Regions from separate parts of the Lysinibacillus sp. NPDC093688 genome, predicted to be linked through region 1. Evidence: riboswitches for the same ligand, from Rfam matches in the RefSeq annotation. Region 1 holds a riboswitch; each other region holds the start of a gene.

The links. Region 1 has a riboswitch for S-adenosylmethionine ahead of ACQKN2_RS04115 (cyclase family protein). Riboswitches for the same ligand answer to the same signal wherever they lie in the genome.
Region 2: it holds a riboswitch for S-adenosylmethionine, as region 1 does, so the genes downstream of both, metA (homoserine O-acetyltransferase MetA) here and ACQKN2_RS04115 (cyclase family protein) in region 1, are expected to answer to the same signal.
Region 3: it holds a riboswitch for S-adenosylmethionine, as region 1 does, so the genes downstream of both, ACQKN2_RS23875 (O-acetylhomoserine aminocarboxypropyltransferase/cysteine synthase family protein) here and ACQKN2_RS04115 (cyclase family protein) in region 1, are expected to answer to the same signal.
Region 4: it holds a riboswitch for S-adenosylmethionine, as region 1 does, so the genes downstream of both, ACQKN2_RS18910 (bifunctional homocysteine S-methyltransferase/methylenetetrahydrofolate reductase) here and ACQKN2_RS04115 (cyclase family protein) in region 1, are expected to answer to the same signal.

What each region holds. Positions count from the first base shown of each region.
Region 1 covers NZ_JBNNUX010000003.1:87,205-91,598, forward strand. Annotated here, with positions in the region: gene ACQKN2_RS04105 (Cof-type HAD-IIB family hydrolase) at 1-94, shown strand, start outside; gene ACQKN2_RS04110 (DedA family protein) at 206-802, shown strand; gene ACQKN2_RS04115 (cyclase family protein) at 1,244-1,981, opposite strand; SAM riboswitch class I at 2,108-2,212, opposite strand; gene ACQKN2_RS04120 (PLP-dependent aminotransferase family protein) at 2,327-3,664, opposite strand; gene ACQKN2_RS04125 (NAD-dependent epimerase/dehydratase family protein) at 3,772-4,394, shown strand, end outside.
Region 2 covers NZ_JBNNUX010000004.1:191,114-195,507, reverse strand. Annotated here, with positions in the region: gene ACQKN2_RS05795 (TSUP family transporter) at 1-207, opposite strand, end outside; gene ACQKN2_RS05790 (TrmB family transcriptional regulator) at 334-1,116, shown strand; gene ACQKN2_RS05785 (nucleotide excision repair endonuclease) at 1,202-1,573, opposite strand; SAM riboswitch class I at 1,778-1,888, shown strand; gene metA (homoserine O-acetyltransferase MetA) at 2,038-2,973, shown strand; gene ACQKN2_RS05775 (GerAB/ArcD/ProY family transporter) at 3,382-4,394, opposite strand, start outside.
Region 3 covers NZ_JBNNUX010000060.1:2,480-6,873, reverse strand. Annotated here, with positions in the region: gene ACQKN2_RS23885 (DASS family sodium-coupled anion symporter) at 1-719, opposite strand, end outside; gene ACQKN2_RS23880 (glycerol-3-phosphate acyltransferase) at 901-1,533, opposite strand; SAM riboswitch class I at 2,057-2,170, shown strand; gene ACQKN2_RS23875 (O-acetylhomoserine aminocarboxypropyltransferase/cysteine synthase family protein) at 2,288-3,589, shown strand; gene ACQKN2_RS23870 (hypothetical protein) at 3,912-4,298, shown strand.
Region 4 covers NZ_JBNNUX010000029.1:7,989-12,382, forward strand. Annotated here, with positions in the region: gene ACQKN2_RS18910 (bifunctional homocysteine S-methyltransferase/methylenetetrahydrofolate reductase) at 1-1,578, opposite strand, end outside; SAM riboswitch class I at 1,669-1,768, opposite strand; gene ACQKN2_RS18915 (protoporphyrinogen oxidase) at 2,249-3,637, opposite strand; gene ACQKN2_RS18920 (protoglobin domain-containing protein) at 3,917-4,394, opposite strand, start outside.

The sequences.
Region 1 (4,394 bases):
TGTAACGAAAAAATCAACTGAAGATGGAATTGATTATGCTCTTCGTGAGCTACAAATAATTAGTAATGAAAAACATTTTAAGATACAACATTGATGAATGCATGGAGAAAATTGTAATAAATTCATAACACTCATAATGTTGTCTCTATTGAGTTATTATAAAGCTAACTATTAAAAATTATTACGTTTTAGGTGGGATGGATTTATGGCGCATCACGTGCAATCTCTTATTGAACATTATGGATATTTTGGCATCATTCTTATCCTGGTTGGAGGGATTGTCGGGCTGCCACTTCCTGATGAAATATTTTTAACATATGTAGGGTATAGTGTATATCGTGAAACTCTTTCACATATTCCAGCTTTAATCAGCGCTATGGTAGGTGCAGCTGGGGGAATTACCTTGAGCTACTATATAGGCTATAAATTCGGGCTCCCCTTATTACAAAAATACGGTTCGAAAATCCATATAACTGAACAGAAAATTGATTTTACGAAAAAGTTATTTGAAAAAATTGGACCAATATTATTATTAATAGGGTTTTTTATTCCTGGTGTGCGTCATCTTACTGCATATATTGCGGCTATTAATAATTACCCTTATAAAAAATTCGCTTTCTTTGCTTATGCGGGAGCAACTATATGGACATTTACTTTTATTACCTTAGGAACGGTGCTTGGAGAGAAATGGCATTATGTTGGGGTATATTTATCCCGCTACAGTATTTATCTTATAGTATTGTTCATAATAATTATGTTGATCGTTTATTTTATTTTCAAAAGAAAGAATTCACCTAAATAAAATAAATTTATGGAAGGTCTGATTCAATATTTATTGAATCAGACCTTAACTTGTCGAGAATAATTTAAATAAAGTGTATCAAAAAACAAAGGTTGATTTTCACTCCGAGCTGGCGCTTTCCGCGGGCTTGGCTTCAATCTCCTCGTCACTCCGTTCCTGCGGGGCTTTCAGCGCAAGCTCATCCCGCAGGAGTCGCCACTCTCCGCGAAAATCAACAGTTCCTCATCATAGAATGAGTCGACAAGCGAAACAAAATAGTATTATAGCTATGGTTAAAATACTATACAAGGCAAGCCTCACCACATAGACTTCTCGAGTAAAACAAGATTAGATGCTCTTCATAAAATGCTAAATGGCAAAGTCTGTCGATTAAATTACCATACAGCTCTGTGCAAAACAAAGTGGTGTTTGTCTACATTTCAAATCGGACCTATTGCTATATTAAGGCAATATAGCAAATGAACGGACAGGGAATCCAGATGCTTTTTCAGGCTTTGGCACAATATTGAATATAACGGCGCCTTTTGGAGGTAGCTTATCTAAATTGGTCATAAGCTCGATTTGGTAAGTATCTTGCTCTAGTACAAAATATTCTCCGTCTAACTTTCCGTTTTTACGAAAATCTGCTGCTGAATCCGTATCAAAAGTTTCGTGGCCAATAGCACTTACTTTTCGTTCGTTGAATAAAAATTGCAACGCTTCTAATCCCCAGCCAGGAATATGATTATTGCCTTCAGCATCTTTGTTGCTGAAAGACTCTTTATCTGGCCATCGTTTACTCCAATCAGTACGCAGCGCAACAAAGGTACCGGCTTCAATTTCTCCATATTCAACTTCAAAGTTAAGAATATCTTGAACACTTAATGTGTAATCGTTATTAATTTCGGCATCCTTCGATTTATCAATAACGATTAGTGGTAGCACTAGTTCTTTTAGTTCCAATTCCTCTAAATAGCGTGTTTCTCGCACGAAATGGATAGGTGGGTCGATATGTGTTCCGTATTGCCCAGGGAAAGTAAATTGCTGTGCAAAGAAGCCATCATCATGGGAAAATAATGTTTCAAATTTTGCATCATCAAACATAAAGAAGTGTGGAGAACTTGGACCAAATGTATGCGTTAAATCGACCCATTCTTTTGATTTCAATAATTTAATTGCTTGTAAAAGTTCGTTTGCCATAATATTTCCCTGCTTTCTATTCATATTTTGGGTGCTATTCTTTGCGTATCATTCGCGTTAAATAGCAAATAAAAAAGAGTCCTCCTTGTAGAAGAAGACTCTTGTGCAAAGCAACTGCAGTAAGTCTTCTCATCTTCAAGGCTAAATTATGCCATTTGGAATTAGCACCATACCTATAGGCTGGTTGCTGAGACTTCATAGGGCCAATCCCTCCATCTCTCTTGATAAGAAAATGCGATATAAGAATTTTCAGAAATAAAGTTTACACACACTTTAGTATATTTGTTTATAGTTTACAAGTTCAATAGGGATACAAGGTTAAAAATTTAATATTCCAGAGCCTCTCTATAAAATCATTGCTTTAAATATTTTTTGTACACCTAGTGGAATAAGAGCTTGATTTGTATTCCTTACATCTATTTTGAGTACATTTTCTTTGTGAAAACTTTTTAAATAATTGTCGTCAATAGCTTTCAAATGCACATTTTCAACAAGTAAACGTTGGATTAAAGTATTTACATGTAATTTTTGAGGAATTACCATGTGTAGTTTAGTATCAAGTGAGCTTGGACGTGTATAGTCGATATTTGAAGAACCGGCTAATTTTTGAACCTCTTCATGTAAAATAGCTGATTTTTTTGCAGACTTTTGTGAAAGCATCCTACTGTGAGAATGAAACATTCCACTCTTTAAGTATAGCTCCAAGGCCCCTTGTGTTATCAGGCTTGTATCGTAATCAATTACTCTTTTTAAAGCTATAAAATTATTTAAAATTGGATCAGGAAGTACAGTAATCCCAACTCGTAATCCTGGAAAGATAATTTTAGAAAAGCTTTTTAGATAAATAACACGGTTACTTACATCATACGCAAACATGGGGTCGGCTTTTGTATTTAGATCAAAATCGGCTAAATAATCATCTTCAACAATATAGACATTATATTTCTTTGCTAAAGCTATTATATTTAATTTTTCCTTCTTACTAAAAGAAGTCCCTAACGGATTATGGAACCTTGGCATAGTATAGAAAAACTTTATACGATTTTCAGCAAAATTATTTTCTAGTTGCTGCAGGTTAATACCATTTGCATCTCTTTTTATTCCAATACATTTGACGTCAGTCGTTTCAAGTAAGCGATTAAAGAGGTGGTATGTTGGCTGCTCGACTAGAATTGTATCTCCTTCATTTGGAAAAGGAATTGATGTCAATATATAAAGTGCTTGCTGAGTGCCAGTTGTAATCACAATATTTTCTTTATTAGCAAACACCTGATATTGCTCAAGTAACTTCTTTACCTCTAAAATCAATGACTCTAACCCGTGTACTGTCATCCCATAAGAGAAAAGCCCACCTTGTTGAATTTCAATTGCTTGATTTAAGCAATGTTGAAATTCTGTGTAAGGGAACATTGTTTTTTCTGGGGTAGCTGTGGCAAAGTCAATAATATTCGTTACCTCAGTGCTTTGATAATTTGATGTAGACAATACATAAAATCCACTCTTTGGAATGGAGAAAATTAGGTGCTGGTATTTTAATACGCTTAATGCCTTTAGGACAGTTTCTGAACTGCAATCGTAACGGTTTTTTAATTCACGAATAGAAGGCAATTTTGCCCCTTCTATTAAAGTTCCTTGCTCAATTTCATAAAGTATATCTGCAACAATTTGTTGATATTTCAGCATTTATATACCCCTTTACCGGTACAGATTTGTTTTATTGTCATTGTATAGAATAACGAACAACCATACAATGATGTTGGTTAAAGAATGAAGAAAGGAATGGGGTAAATATGAAAATTTTTGTAACAGGCGCAACTGGTGTAATTGGAAAAAGTCTTATAGCAGCTTTAGTTGAAAAAGGCTATATAGTTGGAGGAATGACAACAAGTGATTCTAAAATTGAAGTATTACAAGCATTAGGCGCTACGGCATACGTTGGAAATATACTTGAAAAGGAGCAAGTTGAGGCAATTATACAGGATTTTCAACCAAACATTATTATCCATCAGGTCACGGCGCTTCAGCACGGACGAGTAGAGGACAATGCTAAAGTGAGGGCAATTGGAACTCGCCATTTAGTTGAAGCTGCGAAAAAGACAAATAGTAAACGACTTATTGCCCAAAGTATTGCATGGGCATATGAACCGGGCGACACAATTGCCATTGAAGAAACCCCTTTAGACGTAAATGCAATAGGCAGAAGGAAGATTACAATAGACGGAATAGTAGCATTGGAGAGTGCTATTCAAGAAATCCCAGACTCTGTTATTTTAAGGTACGGTTCACTTTACGGACCAGGTACTTGGTATGATTCACAAGGCTTAATTGCACAACAATATCTCAGAGGAGAAATGGTAGTAAATGATGGCATAACATCGTTTATCCATATTGAGGATGCAGTAAAAGCAACAAT
Region 2 (4,394 bases), on a different contig from region 1:
ACGATAAAAGGAAATAGTTGATGTCAAAGATCCCATTGTACCTGCAAGCTTATTGGTTGCTACGGCTGCTGCTGGATTTAACCCCGCAAACATAAGGGCAGGTAATGCAATTAAGCCACCACCGCCAACGACTGCATCCACAAAGGCGGCTAAAAATCCAAAAGATATTAATAATATGACTACATTTAAATCTACATCAAATAGCATGCTTACACCTCTTTAGATAGTTACTACTGAAATAGTAACTAAATTTCGCGTAGCTGTAAAGACAAATTTTTTTCGTTGGCTAATCCTCATAGCTTTAAACTATAATAGAGGAAATGGAGGGATTCGATGGAATTATTAATCGCCCAATTAAAAGAACTGGGATTCACAGAATATGAGGCAAAGGCCTATACGGCACTCGTACAAAATAGCCATGTTAGCGCCTATCAAGTAAGTAAAAACTCCGGTATCCCACGTGCAAGAATATATGACATACTAAATGTACTTGTTGAAAAAGGGTTAGTAATGAAAGAGGAAACCGCAGATCAAACGACATACTCTTCTATTCCTGTCGCTGTGTTTTTACAACAAATTCAGCAGCGTTGGCAATCGAATTTCACGTCGATTAGTGATCAATTAGAAAAATTAGAGGTAAAAGAGCAGGAAACGGAGCATAAGGTTGTCACGTTAAAAGGAAAAGAGGCAATCGTCAATTATTGTCAGTCGTTATTAAAAAAAGCGGAGAAAAAAGTACTTTTATCAATGTGGGAAGATATGTATGAAGAATTGCGAGAAGATTTACATGAGGTCGCTCAGCACATTCCGGTTCATGGAATTACAATCTATGTGGATGAAAATATTGTATCCGTTGACCAGCATCGCATTACTCAATATACGAGGAATGCTTCTACGCCCCATTGGTTTATTCTATCTGTAGATGGTCAAGAGATGATTTATGGTCACTCACCGTCCAATCAAGAAACGGCTTTTATTACAAATGACCCGGTGCATATCTATTTATTAGAGGATTATATTTGGCATGACGTGCTTGTCAATCGACTGTTAAAGCGCGATGATAAAGAGCTTGGAGAATGGATTACTAAAGAACGTAAAGCCTTTTTTGTAGAATAAAAACATAAAAAAGAATCTACAAGCCATCATGTACATTACAGATGGCGAGCAGATTCTTATTTTTTGTTAAATAGTATTTTTTATCTTAATAAAAAACTTTATCAACATTGTATTTAGCGCGGAATGAATTGATCGCGTATGTTTCGTAAATTTCACGTTCCATAGCATCTTCCACTTCATACACTTCAATTTTGAAAATTTCATCACGATGATTTTTCATCGGTGAAACATTGTCCTCAAAATGCTTTTTAATACGTTGACGAATTTTACGTGCTTTACCGACAAATAATAGCTCGTTCTCTTCATTGTAGAATAAGAAAATGCCGCCATTTTCACGTGTGATTTTATGGAAATCAATAAAACCATGGTACGGTGTGATTGGTACATCACCTGGCTTTAAATCTTGTTCGCGTTGACGAATTACTAAATCTGGTTTTGGAAAATCAATTTTAATCAAACTATTCACGTTCCTCTCTGTTACTAAAGGTATATGTTAACATAAGTACAGCATGTTTACCATCAAATTTAATGATGTAAACTTAGTTTGCTTCAATATTAGTGTTAAACAAATTACATCATGACATGCATGGTTAATAACAAAATATTCTATGTATTATTGATATTCTTAATTGTTCATGTTACAATTCTTTTTAATTAAATAATCTTATCAAGAGAAGTAGAGGGATTTGGCCCGATGACGCTTCAGCAACCTCTAACAAAAGTTAGAAAGGTGCTAATTCCAGCAAAGGATCTGTCCTTTGAGAGATAAGAGTGAACGTGGTAAATCCTTCTCATTCTATCTCAAATGGAATGAGGGGGATTTTTTAATTTTATCGAAAAAGAAGACTTAATGAGCTTTGCGCAGGGCCTGTGAATGGAGACTAAGGCCAAATTGATTTTAACTAGAGAGGGGAATGCAAGATGCCAATTAATATTCCAAAAAACTTACCAGCTGGAGAACATTTACGTGAGGAAAAAATCTTCGTTATGGAAGAGGACAGAGCGAAAACGCAACAAATTCGTCCATTAAATATATTAATTTTCAACTTAATGCCTGAAAAAGAAAAAACAGAGCTGCAATTACTACGTTTATTAGGTAATACCCCGTTACAAGTGAATATTACATTTTTAAATACTGCTACTCATGAATCGAAAAATGTTAGTAAATCACATTTACAATTATTTTATACGACTTTCAATCAAATTCGTCATCGTCGCTATGATGGCATGATTATTACGGGTGCACCAGTAGAGAAAATGGCGTTTGAAGAAGTGAACTACTGGCAGGAAATTTCAGAAATTATGGATTGGTCCAAAACAAACGTAACATCGGTCCTTCATATATGTTGGGGTGCACAGGCAGCGTTATACCATCATTACGGTATTGGCAAAATTGGGCTTTCTGCTAAATGCTCAGGTGTATATTCTCATGTCATTACGGATTTAACAGTGGATTTAGTACGGGGCTTTAGTGATTCGTTTACGGCACCACATTCACGTTATACATCTGTATCGATTGACGAAGTACGCAACCATCCTGATTTACGATTACTATCTTATTCAGAAGATGCTGGTGTTTTCATTGTGCAATCTAAGGACAATAAAAATATTATGATTACCGGTCACCTTGAATATGATGCGACAACTTTAGCGGATGAATATAGTCGTGATGTTGAGAAAGGATTAGATATTGAGGTACCCGTGAATTACTTCCCAAATGATGATCCAGGAAATGAACCGATTAATACGTGGCGTGCTCATACACATTTATTATTCTCGAATTGGCTGAACTACTATGTTTACCAAGAAACACCATACGAATGGGATTTTGTTGATCAGATTGAATATCATATTTAATGCTCTTCAATAGCATTCAAAAATGATGACCTTGATATTTTAGGGTCATCATTTTTTACTTTACTATTCCGGATCATCATCATAACGTGTGGTTGATTTCTGTTTCGACTGGGCGCTTTGTCGCTGCCGCTTCGCTTTCGCGCAGATAAAACATTTGTTGTTGCTGTCGCTACGCTTTCGCACAGATAAAACATTTGCTGCCGCTACGTTAGCACTACGCTTTCGCACAGAAAACATCCGCTACGCTGCAGGGTCTCGGGCCAACACGATGTTGGTCATGAAGGCGTTCTCACAGGATGTGATGGTTTTAGCCTTCGTTCCTCTATTGCTGATCCCCGAGGAGTCGCCCAGTCTCCACTCCAATCAACAAATGTCACCCACAACTTTTGGTGATGAACCACACTGCTGTTAATTGTCTGGCGGTTTTCCATTCTTATCACTGTTTGGCGTATTTCCGGTATCGCTATCATTCTGTGTAGTATTGCCGGCATCGTTTTCACTTTTACTTTGAGTAGTATTTTCGCCATTACTACTACTTGTACTTTCAGAAGTGTTTTCGTTATTGCTACTACTCGCACTTTGAGAAGCATTACCGCCATTGTTGTTACTTTCACATTGAGCAGTGTTTTCGTTATTGCTACTACTTGAACTTTGAGAAGCATTACCGCCATTGCTGTTACTTGCACTTTGAGAAGTGTTTTCGTTATTGCTACTACTCGCACTTTGAGAAGAATTACCGCCATTGTTGTTACTTTCACATTGAGCAGAATTTTCGTTATTGCTGTTACTTGAACTTTGAGAAGCATTTTCGTTATTGCTATTACTTGTACTTTGAGAAGAATTACCGCCATTGCTGTTATTAGTACTTTGAGAAGCGTTTTCATTATTGCTATTACTTGAACTTTGAGAAGCGTTTTCGTTATTGCTATTACTTGAACTTTGAGAAGCATTACCGCCATTGTTGTTACTTTCACATTGAGCAGAACTATCGTTATTGCTGCTACCTGCACTTTGAGAAGAATCTCCACCATTGCTACTACTCGCATTCTGAGCAGAATTATCGTTATTATTACTACTGTCATTTTGTGTAGTATTCCCGCCAGTACTACCATTTTCATTTTGTGTATTACTATTGCATTGCGTTGTATTTCCTTGATTACCATTAATTTTACGAATCATCGCGACAAGTAATAAAACTATTGGTAATAAGATCATGAAAACGAAGGATAACATAGGCCATGTTTCTCTATTGTAAATATCTGAATGAATGATATTAGGATGCACAATTTGTGAAAGTCCAAGGATAATCATACCGAGTGGAAAAATGAGCGGTCGATGATTTTTAATTTTAAATATTTGTGCGATACCGATCACCGAGGCATAAAAATACATAAAAGTTCTAATATAAATTGATATAATCC
Region 3 (4,394 bases), on a different contig from region 1:
GCAGCATAAAGCAACCAAGCACCCCAAGAAATATCCACACCAAATTGTTCTTTAATGAAATTTAAAGCGACCATATTTTGAGCTGCTGCCGTTTTAATACCGATATTCCAAATGGAGACAGCTTGCACAGAGGTAATGACAAGTAAAGCAGCAAGTCGACTATCACGTGGTAAACCAAATGCCGCTACCATTCCAAGTAGTATTGGTACAACTGCGCCTGCACGTGCAGTAGCAGAAGGGACGAAGAATGCGAGTGCAATAGATACTAAAATAGCACCGAAGACAATGGCTTTCGTTTTTGTCCCTACTAGTGAAAGAATCCATAGCGCAAGACGTTTATGTAAATTGGTAATTTGCATGGCTGCCGCTAGGAAAAGAGCTGCGGCTACTAGTGCAACTGCTGAATTACTAAATCCACTTAATGCTAATTTTAATGCATCTGATGTTCCTAGCTCTCTCGTTGGATCTTCCATTGACGGAGCTAATCCTAGTAAAACTGTAACGAGAGCAATAATCATGGCAGAGCTAACGGGATAGGATACTGCTTCTGTAACCCAAAGAATGACCGCGAAAGCTAAAATAGCCAAGGCCCGTTGTCCAGCTACAGGTAAATCGCCGTTGCTCGGTAAAAAAGTTATGATGATTAGTGAAGCGAAGGCTAATGCGATCCAGAGTGGTTTCAAATTACGTTTCGGTTTTGCTTGTTCGGAAGTAGACATACTTTCTCATCCTTTCTAACATTTTCTATAACATCGACTAGTAAAATGCTTTATTAAGAAAGTAAATTGTCTATTTATTGTAAAAAAAGCTAGTGTGTTCAAATGCTCTCTAGTTATAGCGATAATGGGCAGTTACGAGAAAATACGCGGTCATAGAAAAGACAATAATATCCAAAAGATATTAGTTTTTCTTTTTGAATGCAGAAGTAACTTTAGGTTCAGTTCCTAGCATCAATCGTTTAATATTTTCGATATGCAAAATGATGGCTATACCAAAAAGAAATAAGGCTATAATCGTTGGGCCGACCCCAGGAATCCATAAATATGTGGCTGTACAAAAAACGAGATAAAATTCAAGTACACCGACAATTAAAAAGCTCGTCACGAAAGAAAAAATAACAAATAAAATGAGTGCAAATAAGCCAACTTTCCAATCAATCGCAAGTAATATCCCGATAATTGAAGCAGTTCCTTTGCCGCCATTGAAGCCCATATAAAATGGGAAATTATGACCTAGAATGACACCGGCTGCTACGATATAGATAAAGAGCCAAACTTGTACTTCAGTTAATTGTGTTATATCAGCAAGATAGACATGTGCACCGATTATAGCTGCAACACCTTTACCGATATCGATAAGTGCAACTAATATACCGTATTTCCATCCGAGGGAGAGTGTTGCGTTGGAGGCACCTGCATTGCCATATCCAGCCTTTTTTAAATCTACCCCGGATAAAAACTGAGCAACTTTAGAGCCGTGAACACAGCCAATCAAATAACCAACAAGAAGAAAAATGATAACCGCTTTTAACATAAAAGTCCTCCTTTCTAAATAATAAGCTCATCACCAAAAGTTAGGGATGACATCTTTGTATATAAGTTGATTGGAGTGGAGACTGGGCGACTCCTCGGGGGTCAGCGATAGGGGAACGAAGGCTAAAACCATCACATCCTGTGATAACGCCTTCGTGACCAACATCGGTGCTGCTGCCGCTTCGTTAGCACTACGCTTTCGCGCAGAAAACATCTGTTGGCCCGAGACCCTGGAGCGAGCAAGTAGAGGAACGAAGGCTAAAAGCATCACGTCCTGTGATAACGCCTTCGTGACCAACATCCTGTTGCCCCAAGCGGCTCATCGGACGCCCCCAGGAAAGCGCCCAGTCGGAACGTAAATCAACCCCACTTTTTGATGAGAAACTAGTAAACATTAAAATAATGTATGCGTTCGTTTTACGTAAAAAAGCAGACAGAAGTTTCGGAAAAAATAAAATTTTAGTGTTGACAGAGAAAAAGTCTATGTTTATACTTTGTAACAACGATGGAAATTGAATCTCATACTCTTATCAAGAGCGGCGGAGGGATAGGCCCTATGATGCCCGGCAACCAGTAAGTGACGAACTTGCTAAGGTGCTAATTCCTACAGATTCTTACTTGGATCTGGCAGATAAGGGGAGGAAAACTTGCACCCGCAACCCTCTTCTTAGCTGAAGAGGGTTTTTGTTTTCTACTGAAAAAATCCTCCTCATCTCCGGTACCATCGTAAAAAAATAACCATATGGAGGTATACAATGACAAATTTTAAACCAGAAACATTGCTGTTACACGGTGGCCAAGAGCCAGACCCGGTAACAGGATCTCGTACAGTACCAGTATATCGCTCAACGGCATTCGTTTTTAAAGACACTGCTCATGCGCAACGTCTTTTTGCCTTAGAGGAAGCTGGCAATATTTATACACGAATTACAAACCCAACTGTAGATGTTTTTGAAAAACGCGTCGCTTTATTAGAAGGCGGTACAGCAGCGGTAGCACTTTCATCTGGTGCAGCAGCTATTGCATTTTCAATTTTAAATCTTGCAGGGGCAGGTGATGAAATTGTTGCTGGTAGCTCTTTGTACGGAGGTACTTATAATTTATTCGCCAACACACTACCAAACTACGGTATTAAAACAATTTTTGTAGATGAAACAAATCCAGAAAATTTCAAAGCAGCTATTACGGATAAAACAAAAGCAGTGTTCGCTGAAGTTTACGGTAACCCAAGTTTGAAAGTGCTAGACATTGAAGCAGTAGCGAATATAGCACATGAAAACGGCTTGCCATTAATTATTGATAGCACATTTGCTTCACCATATGGCTCTACACCAATTGACTTCGGTGCAGATATCGTTGTTCATTCCGCAACGAAATGGATCGGCGGCCATGGTACAACTTTAGGTGGCGTTGTAGTAGATGCAGGGAAGTTTGATTGGACTCGCGGACGCTTCCCAGGCTTTACGGAGCCAGATGCTTCTTATCACGGTTTGCGTTATGGTATCGATACAGCAGCGGCTGCATTTGCCACAAAACTGCGAGTGCAATTGCTACGCGACTTTGGACCAACATTAAGTGCAGATGCAGCATTTAATTTATTACAAGGTTTAGAAACGCTTCATTTGCGTATTCCTAAACACAATGAAAATGCATTGGCGGTAGCTGAATATTTACGAAACCACCCATCTGTGGAATATGTAAATTACAATGGCTTAGAAGATTTCCCAACTCATGAGTTAGCTAAAAAATATTTGAGAAATGGCTTCGGTTCAGTGCTTACATTTGGCATTAAAGGTGGACGAGAAGCAGGGCGTAAATTGATCGATAGTGTGAAATTATTCTCGCACGTAGCAAATGTAGGGGATGCCAAATCATTAATTATCCATCCAGCATCTACTACACATCAGCAACTATCAGCTGAAGAGCTAATCCAAACTGGCGTAACCGAGTCGCTCATTCGCTTATCCATCGGTTTAGAGGCAGTAGAGGACATTATTGGAGATTTAGAACAAGCTATTGAACAAGTAACAGCTTCACAACAACAAGTAGAAGCCTAATAAAAAAACACATTGGCTAATGTTGTAGCGTTTACGTATTTTCTCATTCGATAGGCCTCATTTGGTAATGCGTAAAACGTTGCTACATCATCCGCTTGCCTCATTTGGTAAGGGTAACTAAAATTCTTCGGAAGTAATACCTAGTAATTTGATAAGTATTATTGACTTGTTTAATTCCTTGTTTTATACTAGGAAATAAGAAAAGCGTTCGACATTTAGTTTTCATAAGTGCTCCCCCACTTTTGAAATATATGAAGCGGAGTAGTTGCTCAGTCAGTAACTACTCTTATCTACCAAAACTGATGATAAAGGAGTGTTTTAAATGGGAAATGTGTATAGTGCGCAAAACATTGCATCTTATCTTATTTATGAGTTAAATGAAGGTCATGTGTTTGTGAACAACATGTCCATTCAAAACATACTTGCGTCAGTTGAGAGTAAATGGCAAGAGATCTTTGGACATTCAGCTTTTAAGGAAATTCTTTATGTCAAAGAGGAAGGCTATACAGTAAAAGAAGTTTTTGAAGCTTATGAAGGCTATGGGGCAAGTCATATTCCTCTACCTGCAACAGAGTATTACTTAAAATACGGCACATTCCAATTAGTTGAACGTACGTATGCAATACCAAATTTTACGCTAGAGGAAATAAGACTAGTGCAACAAGCTTTAATACAATATCGTTATAAATTGCTACCCAAAGCTAGTTAATTATCCCTCATATAATTAGGCTCATTCTCTGCTGCTACAGGGAATGAGCTTTTTAATTAGATGTTGGAAGATATACTAGCATAATTGAAAAAATTT
Region 4 (4,394 bases), on a different contig from region 1:
GCTCGTTACTGGCATAATACCTATATAAATTGGTGTTTCTAAATGCTTTGTCGCCTCGTAAATTTCCACGATTTTTTCCTTTGAATAAACGGGCTGTGAAATAAAATAATCTGCTCCATGTTCAATTTTCTTTTCTAATCTAGACACAGCGCGATCCAGTACACGTACATTAGGATTAAAGGCAGCCGCTACAGAGAAATTCGCCTTTTTACGAAGTGGTTTCCCTGAGAACGATACACCTTCATTTAACTGTTTTATCAATTGAATTAGCTCCATTGAAGATACGTCATAAACGCTTGTGGCCCCTGGGAAATCGCCTACCTTTGTTGGATCTCCAGTCACTGCTAAAATATCGTGAATCCCTAGTGCATTTAATCCCATTAAATGTGATTGGAGACCAATTAAATTACGATCTCGGCATGTTATATGAGTTAACGGTCGTACCCCGTGCGTTTCTTTCAGTAAGGCACCCATTGCGACATTACTAATCCTTGGAGAAGCAAGTGAATTATCTGCCATCATGACTACATCTGCGCCAGCCTCATATATTTTTTTCGCACCTGCAATAAAACCTTCGATTTCTAAATGTCTTGGTGTATCTAACTCCACTATAACTGAGCGTTCACGTTTTACTTTTACATGTAATGGCTCATAATTTGGTGGCTCTGCCTCACGTACAACTTCTACTTTTTCTGGCTTTGCAACCTTTTCCTCGACCGGAGATAGCTCCTCTAAGTACTTTTTCGCTGCAGCAATATGCTTTGGTGTCGTACCACAGCAACCACCAATTAAACGTACCCCTTGATCGCGAAGCTCTACTGCTGCTCGACCAAAATAATCTGCCTCTGACTCATAAACGACACGGCCATCCTCCAAATCAAGAAGAGAGGCGTTCGGATACGCTGACATAAATGCCTTCTTAGGAAGCTCTACACCTTCAAATGCTTGTATAGTATGGTGAGGCCCTAAACGACAGTTAACACCTACAATATCAGCACCTAGAGCTTCAAGCTCATGTAGGGCGTTATTTAAGCTCATTCCATTTTGCAAAATCCCTGGTTCATGCATAGAAACTTGAGCAATAATCGGTAATTTAGTTTTAGCTCGTAGCATCGTTAAAGTCGCTGTTAGCTCTTCAAAATCATAATATGTTTCAAGTAAAAGGCCATCTGGATTTCCTGCAAGTAAAACCGTTGCCTGCTCATCAACTGTTGCTAAAATTTCCTCTAACGTTGCATCACTTTTTCGAATACCACGGATTCCCCCAATAGTACCTAAGACAAACTGTCCACCATCTGCTGCTGCTCGTTTTGCAATTGTTATAGCGGCCTCATTAAACTGCTGCACACGAGATTCTAATCCGTAGCGGGCTAATTTTATGGCATTAGCTCCGTAAGTGTTCGTTTGAATGACATCAGCACCAGCTGCTATGTATTCTCTATGAATCTTTTCAATTAATTCAGGTTTTTGTATATTCATTTCCTCATGGCAATACTCCAAACCATAGCCGTATAAAACTGTACCAATTGCACCATCTGCAGTAAGAACATGCGTTTTTAACCTTTCAAGCAATCCCATAAAACTAGCCTCTCTTCCATTATTTATAAAAAATAAAAAAGCCTTCTTTTACATAAAAAGAAGGCTTTAACGTTTCGTAATTGTTTTTCCTTCTCATCTTCGACACAATGGTCTTCTGGATTTAGCACCTGACAATAAGTTGGTTGCTGAAGCTTCATAGGGCCAGTCCCTCAGCTTCTCTTGATAAGAATGTAGTATGAATTTTTTAAATAATTAAAAGAATCATATCGTTTACGAACGATTGAGTCAAGACTATTTCACAGAACAGAGGATAATTTTTACGAAAAACATTATATATTAACTTCTTTCAGCAATGTTTTATGTACCGAAAGCGTAGCGACAGGTTCAAAAGTCTCTCACCTCTATAGGTGGTGAGATGAATGCGAATTTAAGTTACTTTTCAACGTGTGTCCAAACACCCGCTGAAATAGAGGAACTCAGTCTAAGAACGCCACGTCCTGTGGCAACGACTGAGTGACCAACATCATGTTGGCCCAAAGCCTCCGGCGGATGTCACAAAATCGGAAAGGAGTTTCTTAAAGGATGTTAGCCTAAAATCATCGCATCCATGCGATAACGGCTAACTGACCTGCATCGTGCAGGCCTAAGCACAAAGCCGATTCCAGACGCAATTATGCCGAGGCATAATTGATTTTATCAATTCAAACAATTACGATAGTTTTTCAGCAAGCTCCTCACCAATTTTTTTACCATTTTGAATACACGCACCTATGCCTACTCCGAAATAAGAGCACCCCGCTATTGATAAGTTCGGATAGTTTTTCTCAAGCTCTTGTAAGAGACCTTGCAACGCTTCACGATGTGCCAAATCATACTTTGGCATCTGGTCGATCCATTTTGTCACGCCAACAATAGTTGGTGTTTCCTCAATCCCCAAGCTTTTTCTTACATCCTCTAGAGCAACAGCTGCTAACTCTTCATCTGACATCAAACGCAATCTCTCATACTCAGGGTTAATGCTCTTATAAAAAAGTCGTACAAGTAATTTTCCTTCTGCTGAAGTATGTTTCCACTTGCGACTTGTCCACGTTGCTGCATTACAAATAACATTCGAATTATGTGACACAATATAGCCCGTTCCATCCGCGGGTAACCTATTATCAGGTACATCAAATCCTAAGTAAATCGTAATGGCGGATGCAGTATTGAATTGTTCAAAATAGCCGTTCAAAGATTCATCCTGCAATAAACTTTGTACCGCCTCATTTGGTAGTGCCATTACAACATGATTTGCTTCAATCATTTTACCGTTTGCTAATGTAACAGCGTATTGATTCTCCTGCTTCTTAACACTGGTAGTGGCAATTCCTTTTATAATTTCTACATCCGTTAATGTTTCTTCAAGTCGATCAATTAGTGATGATAAACCATTTTTAAATGAAATAAATTTTTTATTAGCAGCTTTCACAAATTGTTCCCTGTTTGCATCGAAGCCTTTAATAATACTACCGTAATCGTTTTTGTAATCGATTAAATACGGTAAAGTGGAAGCAATTGAAAGCTGATTTAAATCTCCTGAATATACACCTGCAAGTACGGGCGCTATTTGGTTTTGAACAAGCTCCTCACCTAAATAGTAAGTTAAAAATTCCCCAATCGAACTTTCCTTTGTAAACACTTCATTTGGCATAGTTAAATCTTTTAATGCCTCTTTTTTACCTTTCTCTGATACAAGCGTACTTTCCTCAAGAGATTGTAAGCTCATAGGAATACCGAACGTTGAGTCTGATGGGATAGCATGTAGCTCATTATTTGTGTAAATATACGAAATACCCGTTTCGTTGTACACAAGATTTTGTTCAAAATTAAGTTCCTTTACTAACTCCATGACACCTTTATGACGCGCTACTATAGAATCTGCTCCTGTTTCCATAATAAAGCCTTGTTCATTCGCAGAGTGAAGCTTGCCACCAAGGTATGTATTCTTTTCAACGAGTACAAGCTTTACATGTAAGTTTTTCTCCTGAACTTGGCGTTGTAAATAATGCATCGTACACAATCCCGTAATTCCGCCACCTAATACAACAACTGTTTTCATATTAACCGCCCCTATTTTTAGTTCTTTATTCAGTATAAACTTTTTTTAACGAAAATTACGTTAAACCCTTTACAAATTTAGCAAAAATGGAGCTATCCAGTTCATGGGATAGCTCCATTTTTTCTATGTTCAATTTGCATATATTGAATTTAACAGCATATAATCGCCGGTATCTTTTATCTACCTAGCGGATATTATATATTAACAGTTGATATAGTGTTATTTATACACTACAGGTGTGAAGCACCTTATTTGCTTTGTCTCTTGTTTTTCACTTCATCAATGTAAATTTTGTGCAAAGCTAGCAAGTTCTTCAGCAGAATTTTTCACTTCATTAAAGGCAATACCTAATTGACTTAGTACTTCTACTATTGCTTGTACTTCTTTTTCCATCTGACCATTTTGTTCTTTGGCTTCGGTCATAGCGTCCAATATGTTAGTAAATTGTCCTTCTGTTTGAACCATATTTTCCTCACCAGAAGCTACCTCTTCTTGAATATTACTAAGCGAATGGACAAGTTTATCTGTCCGCTCATTCGTTTTGTGTAGTAATGTCGCAACCGATGTTACAGATTCCTTTGTTTGAATCGATAGTTTTCTCACTTCATCTGCCACAACACTAAAGCCTTTACCCGCTTCTCCAGCACGAGCCGCTTCTATTGCCGCATTTAAAGCCAACAAGTTCGTCTGATTTGCAATATTTGTCACAACATTCACAATCGATTCCATTTCCCTTGACATATCTGCCAACTGTGTA